Regions from separate parts of the Streptomyces sp. NPDC003034 genome, predicted to be linked through region 2. Evidence: riboswitches for the same ligand, from Rfam matches in the RefSeq annotation. Region 2 holds a riboswitch; each other region holds the start of a gene.
What was found. A riboswitch is a leader RNA that binds a small molecule or an ion and turns the genes downstream of it on or off. The one in region 2 is predicted to bind cobalamin.

Region 1 (2,192 bases), on a different contig from region 2:
TGCTGGCCCGCTGAGGCGTGCCGCCCGGCCGGCGAGGTCCGCACAACACGCCCCCATTATCACGGCGGGCCAGTGCAACCGCGGACCGGCGCCGGGTGTCTCTACAGGTGACAGCATTGTCCCCGTCTCTGGAGAATCGGGGGGACGTCATGAGCCACCCACGTCGTCTACGTCACCGCAGGATCGTGGCCCTGGCCACGGGAGCCCTGCTCACCGCCGCTCTCGCGCTCGCCGCACCGGCCTCCGCCGCCGGCACCACCACCGCCGCCACCGCCACCGCCACTCGGGCCCAGGCCCAGACCCAGACCCCGCTCGTCGTCAATGCCCGCTGGGGCGGACACTGCACGTACGACCGGATCGTCATCGACCTGCAGGGATACGTCCCCGGGTACACCGTCACGCCCGTCTCGCAGCTGTACTACGACGGGTCGGGCAAGCCCGTCCCGCTGGCCGGAAAGTACTTCCTGGAGATCCGCCTGCATCCCGCCGCCGCCCACACCGAGGAGGGGGAGAGCGTCTACCAGGGCCCCCGGTTGCAGAAGATCTACCTGAGCAAGCTCAAGGGAATCGCCTTCACCGGCGACTTCGAGGGGTACGTGACCTTCGGCGCGGCCTTCGACACCAAGCCGGTGTACTCCACCATGGTCCTGCACGCGCCCGAACGGCTCGTCGTGGACATCGCGCACCCGAACGTCTGCTGAGGACCTCCCGCCAAGACCGGCAGTGGCCGCCCGGCCCTGCCGGTCTTCGCCATGCCGCGACCCTGGCGGGCGGGCCGCGGCGGCGACGGCAGGCACCGGCGTGCGCGGCGCCCGCGCGCTCCGCGACCGCACCCGCGCGCCGGTCGGTTTGTTACCGGTCCGCGCGGCCGACTAGGGTCAGCGGGCCTTGGTGTTCGGGAAACCGGTGAGAAACCGGTGCGGCCCTCGCCACTGTGATCGGGAAGTCCGGCTCCACTCCTGCGGGAAAGCCACTGGGACCGTGCGGGAAACCGTACGACCCCGGGAAGGCGGAGCACCGGGCATCAGCACCCGTGAGCCAGGAGACCGGCCGGGGCGCGTTGTCCATCCACGAGGTGCTGGAGAGGTCTCCCTACTCATGCATATAGCCGAGGGGTTCCTGCCCCCCTTGCACGCGGTCGCCTGGGGCGCCGCGTCCGCTCCCTTCGTCGTCCACGGTGTCCGCGCCCTCACCCGCGAGGTGAAGGCCAATCCGGAGAGCACGCTGCTGCTCGGGGCGGCCGGCGCGTTCACCTTCGTCCTGTCCGCGCTGAAGATCCCCTCGGTGACGGGCAGTTGCTCCCACCCCACCGGCACGGGCCTCGGGGCGATCCTGTTCCGGCCGCCGATCATGGCCGTACTCGGCACGATCACCCTCCTCTTCCAGGCGCTGCTGCTCGCGCACGGCGGGCTGACCACGCTCGGCGCCAACGTCTTCTCGATGGCCGTCGCCGGGCCCTGGGCGGGCTACGGGATCTACCGGCTGCTCCGCCGTTTCGGCCTGCCGCTGATGGTGACCGTCTTCTTCGGCGCCTTCTTCGCCGATCTGGTCACCTATTGCGTCACCAGCGTCCAGCTGGCGCTGGCCTTCCCCGACCCCGGTACGGGATTCGCGGGCGCGCTCGCCAAGTTCGGCGGCATCTTCGCGGTCACGCAGATCCCGCTCGCGGTGAGCGAGGGGCTGCTGACCGTCCTCGTGATGCGGCTGCTGATGCAGTCCAGCAAGTCGGACCTGGTCCGTCTCGGGGTCGCGAAGCTCACGCAGGGCAAGACGAAGCCGGAGGCGGCGGTCTGATGACCAGGAACGCGAAGATCAATAGCCTGTTGCTGCTCCTGGTGGCGGCGTTGGCCGTGCTCCCGCTCGCCCTGGGAATGGGCGAGGGCAAGGAGGAGCCCTTCGCGGGCGCGGACGCCCAGGCGGAGGCGGCCATCAGCGAGCTGAAGCCGGATTACGAGCCCTGGTTCTCCCCTCTCTACGAGCCCCCGTCCGGGGAGATCGAGTCCGCGCTGTTCGCCCTTCAGGCGGCGATCGGCGCGGGCGTGCTCGCGTACTACTTCGGCATCCGCAAGGGCCGCCGGCAGGGCGCCGCCATCGCCGCCGCGGGCCTGGCGAGCCAGGACGGGGCCGCCCCCGCGGCCGGTGCCGGTCCGGCCGCTCCGGTGACCGGGCCCGGGTCCGCGCCGGATCCGGAC
Region 2 (2,192 bases):
TGGGTGGGTGCGGGAAGCAGTCCGGCGGCGTCCAGCCGCTCCGCCAGCGCGGCGCCGCATCCGTCCGCGAGTCCGCGCAGTTGCACATTGCCGCGGGAGGTGAATTCGATGTGGCCGTCCCCGAGCAGGTCCGCGGCACCGGCCAGGGCCTCGGCGCCCTCGGAGTCGAGCAGCCCGCCTGGTATCCGGACCCGGGCCAGGAACCCGTCGTCCGCCGCGTGCAGCCGCAGCGCGCCGGGGCAGGCGTCGCCACGGTCCCGTATGACGGGTTCGTCCCGCGATGCGGCGGAGGGGGACTGGGGCATGGCGGCGAGCATACCCACGAATCCGATCGCCCGGCCTGTGTCCGTCACCACCCCGGCACCACCTCGGGCACCACCCCGGCACCACACCCCACCAGCGCCCCACCAGCGCCCCACCGTCCCGGCCGACCCGTCCGTCCGAGTCGGCCCCGCCCGCGTTGGAGGCGCCGCCCCTGCCAACTCCGGCGTTCGAGGCGCGGGCTCCCTCGCACCGCTCCCGCAACGGACCCGCACCCTCCGAGCCGGCCCGCCCCAGCCGGCCCACGCGCCCCCGCGACGGAGCCGCCTGCGCCGCCCGTCCGCCCCGGCCGGGCCGACCCCCACTCCCGGCCAGGGCGAGGGCCACCTAGGATGACCACCGGCGGACCACACGGCCCGCCGTCGCCGAGGACGGCGACATGGGAGGAAGCCCGGTGAGATTCCGGCGCGGTCCCGCCACTGTGAACCCCGCGGAGCGATCGGCGGGGTGAGTCAGGAACTCCCGCTGTCCTCACTGCCCGGGGCGCGGAAACCCCGAGGAAGGCCTGCCGCCGCATGATCCTGCTGCTGTCGACGTCCGACACCGATCTGCTCAGCGCCCGCGCCGCGGACGGCCCCGTCCCGTACCGGTTCGCGAACCCCTCCCGCCTTCCCCTGGACGAGCTTCCCGGCCTCCTCGCCGGCGTGGACCTCGTCGTCGTACGCCTCCTGGGCGGCCTGCGCGCCTGGCAGGACGGCCTCGACGTGCTCCTGGCGCCCGACCAGACCCGCCCGGTCGTGGTCCTCACCGGCGAACAGGCGCCTGACGCCCAGCTGATGGAGGCCTCCACGGTCCCGATCGGCATCGCGGCCGAGGCCCACGGCTACCTCGCGCACGGCGGCCCCGCCAATCTGGAGCAGCTGGCGCGGTTCCTCTCCGACACCGTCCTGCTCACCGGCCACGGCTTCGAGCCGCCCGCCGCCGCCCCCACCTGGGGCCCGCTGGAGCGCACCGCGTCGCGGACGGACGGTCCCCGCATCGCCGTGCTCTACTACCGCGCCCACGAGATGAGCGGCAACACCGCCTTCGTCCACGCCCTGTGCTCGGCCATCGAGGCCCATGACGCGCAGGCGGTCCCGCTGTACGTGTCCTCCCTGCGCACCCCCGAGCCGGAGTTGCTGACGGAGCTGGCGGGCGTCGACGCGATCGTCACCACCGTCCTGGCCGCGGGCGGCACCCGCCCCGCCACCGCTTCAGCCGGCGGGGACGACGAGTCGTGGGACGCGGGCGCGCTCGCCGCGCTGGGGGTGCCGATCCTGCAGGCGCTGTGCCTGACCGGTTCGCGCTCGGCGTGGGAGGAGAGCGACGAGGGGCTGTCCCCGCTCGACGCCGCCACCCAGGTCGCCGTACCGGAGTTCGACGGCCGTCTGATCACCGTCCCGTTCTCCTTCAAGGAGCTCGACGAGGACGGCCTGCCGGCGTACGTGGCGGACCCCGAACGGGCCGCCCGGGTCGCGGGGATCGCCGTACGCCACGCCCGGCTGCGGCACATCGAGCGCCGTGACAAGAAGATCGCGCTGGTCCTCTCCGCGTACCCCACCAAGCACTCCCGCATCGGCAACGCGGTGGGGCTCGACACCCCGGCCAGCGCCGTCGAGCTGCTGCGCACCCTGATCGCCGGCGGCTACGACTTCGGTCCCGTCGAGGAGGTCCCGGGCCTGGTCTCCGGTGACGGCGACGAGCTGATCCGCGCCCTGATCGAGGCCGGCGGCCACGATCAGGACTGGCTTACCGAGGAGCAGCTGGCCCGCAACCCGGTCCGCATTCCGGCCGCCGATTACAAGCGCTGGTACGCCGAGCTGCCCGCCGAGCTGCGCGAGCGGGTCGAGGAGCACTGGGGTCCGGCTCCGGGCGAGATGTTCCTCGACCGC
Region 3 (2,192 bases), on a different contig from region 2:
GGAGTGCACGACCGCGCCCGGCTCGGCGGTCTGGTTCGCCGTACGGTTGGAGGCGTCCTTGAAGGTCATCCAGCCCTGGCCGGTCTGCGCGAGGGTGCGCATCATCCGGCCGTACAGGTCGCGGGCGGGCATGGTCTTGCGGGCCAGTCCGGCGGCCTCGGCCTTGCGGTAGGCGGCGTCGAACTCGTCACCCCACAGGTCGACCAGCTCGGGCACGTCGGCCGGGGAGAAGAGCGACCACTGGGCGTCGGCGTTGACGCGGCGCATGAACTCGTCCGGCACCCAGTGGGCCAGGTTGAGGTTGTGCGTACGGCGCTGGTCCTCACCCGTGTTGTCGCGGAGCTCCAGGAACTCCTCGATGTCCGCGTGCCACGTCTCCAGGTAGACGGCGGCGGCGCCCTTGCGGCGGCCGCCCTGGTTCACGGCGGCCACGGAGGCGTCGAGGGTCTTCAGGAACGGCACGATGCCGTTGGAGTGGCCGTTGGTGCCGCGGATCAGCGAACCGCGGGCGCGGATGCGGGAGTACGAGAGGCCGATGCCGCCCGCGTGCTTGGAGAGGCGCGCGACCTGGTGGTAGCGGTCGTAGATCGAGTCGAGCTCGTCCAGCGGGGAGTCCAGCAGGTAGCAGGAGGACATCTGCGGGTGCCGGGTACCGGAGTTGAAGAGCGTGGGGGAGGACGGCAGATAGTCCAGGCGGCTCATCAGCCGGTACAGCGAGGCAACTTCCTCCACGGCGGCCACGCTGTCGTCCGCGGCGAGGCCGCAGGCCACGCGCAGCATGAAGTACTGCGGGGTCTCGATGACCTGACGGGTCAGGGGGTGGCGCAGCAGGTAGCGGCTGTGCAGGGTGCGCAGGCCGAAGAAGCCGAAGCGGTCGTCGGCGCCCTCGGCGAGGGTGTGCTCGACCAGGGAGTCGAGGCGGCCGGCATGGGTCCGTACGAACGCGGCCGTGCGGTCGGCGATGAGCCCCTCGCGGTGGCCGACCGCGACCGAGGCCGAGAAGGAGGTGGCGCCCTGGCCGACGGCCTCGTCGGCGACGGCCAGCGTCAGCAGGCGGGCGGCGAGCCGGGAATAGGCCGGGTCCTCGGAGATCAGGCCAGCGGCGGCCTCGGTGGCCAGAGCGCGCAGTTCGGCCTCGTCGGCGACGGAGCTGCGGCCCCGCAGCGCGGCGGCGGCGACGCGGCCCGGGTCGGTGTCGGGGAGGTCGGCCGTCAGCTCGGTGAGGGTGCGCAGCAGCGCGGCCCCGGGACCTTGCGGCGCGGACGGGTCGGACTCGGCGCGCGGTGCGGTGGGCGCGATGGTCACGGGGGAGCTCTCCCTCACTCGGCCCGGTCATCGGCGGGGCGGGGCGGGGCGCAGCGCATGCGGGCGTGCCGGATACGCGCACACCGCACGGCGTCCACCGGCCCAACCGCGAGGCCCGGACGTATCGGCACCCGGTTCGGTCGAGCCGGGCGCGCTGTCGGCAGGTCCTCGGACTTGCGGTGCACGAACGAGTGCACTTCATACCGTTGCGGGACAGTTCCGGATTCGCACCGGATTCCCCTGCGGCGACAGCAGCCCTGAGCATACATGTGGGGGCGGCCCCCGGCGGTAGCCCCCACATGTTGTGTCGTGTGCGACGCGCCGTCCCTGTGGCGTACCTCTCCGCTATCGTCGGAGAGAGCACCGTCGAGGAAGGCGAGCGAGGCATGACCGTGATGACTGACCGTCCCCTGATGCTGCCCGAAGAGTTCGAGGCCCTGGCGCGCATAGGCGCCCGCGAGATCGAGGGGCTGAGACTGGAATTCATCGACGGGAAGCTGGGGGCCAAGGCCGTGCCGGACGGGGACCATGACCGGATCGTTCTGTGGCTGGCCCGCCTGTGCATGCAGCACCGGCCGGAGCTGTGGCTTCATGTCGAGCGGGGGCTGAAGGTCCAGGAATATCGCTCGGGCAGAGTCCGGCCCGACGGGTGCTTGGCCCCGGATGACGCGTTTGTCGGCCAGGGAGAGTGGGCCGATCCCGCCCCTGTTCTCATGGTGGTCGAGGTCACCTCGTACGACTCCGACACGGATTCGCGTGACAGGAACGAGAAGCCCCGCGCGTATGCCGAAACCGCTATCCCCGTCTACTTGCTGATCGACCGGGACGCGTGCGAGGTCGTGGTACACAGCGAGCCCAATGGGCGGCGGTACGAGATGGTCCACACC

Region 1: it holds a riboswitch for cobalamin, as region 2 does, so the genes downstream of both, ACWDX7_RS23090 (energy-coupling factor ABC transporter permease) here and cobN (cobaltochelatase subunit CobN) in region 2, are expected to answer to the same signal.
Region 3: it holds a riboswitch for cobalamin, as region 2 does, so the genes downstream of both, ACWDX7_RS21915 (ribonucleoside-diphosphate reductase subunit alpha) here and cobN (cobaltochelatase subunit CobN) in region 2, are expected to answer to the same signal.

The regions. Positions count from the first base shown of each region.
Region 1 covers NZ_JBSFTS010000025.1:90,561-92,752, forward strand. The annotation lists gene ACWDX7_RS23080 (SsgA family sporulation/cell division regulator) at 1-14, shown strand, start outside; gene ACWDX7_RS23085 (AMIN-like domain-containing (lipo)protein) at 150-701, shown strand; cobalamin riboswitch at 873-1,069, shown strand; gene ACWDX7_RS23090 (energy-coupling factor ABC transporter permease) at 1,099-1,794, shown strand; gene ACWDX7_RS23095 (energy-coupling factor ABC transporter substrate-binding protein) at 1,794-2,192, shown strand, end outside.
Region 2 covers NZ_JBSFTS010000030.1:51,817-54,008, forward strand. The annotation lists gene ACWDX7_RS24675 (cobalamin biosynthesis protein CobG) at 1-305, opposite strand, end outside; cobalamin riboswitch at 670-796, shown strand; gene cobN (cobaltochelatase subunit CobN) at 837-2,192, shown strand, end outside.
Region 3 covers NZ_JBSFTS010000023.1:63,620-65,811, forward strand. The annotation lists gene ACWDX7_RS21915 (ribonucleoside-diphosphate reductase subunit alpha) at 1-1,305, opposite strand, end outside; cobalamin riboswitch at 1,448-1,580, opposite strand; gene ACWDX7_RS21920 (Uma2 family endonuclease) at 1,692-2,192, shown strand, end outside.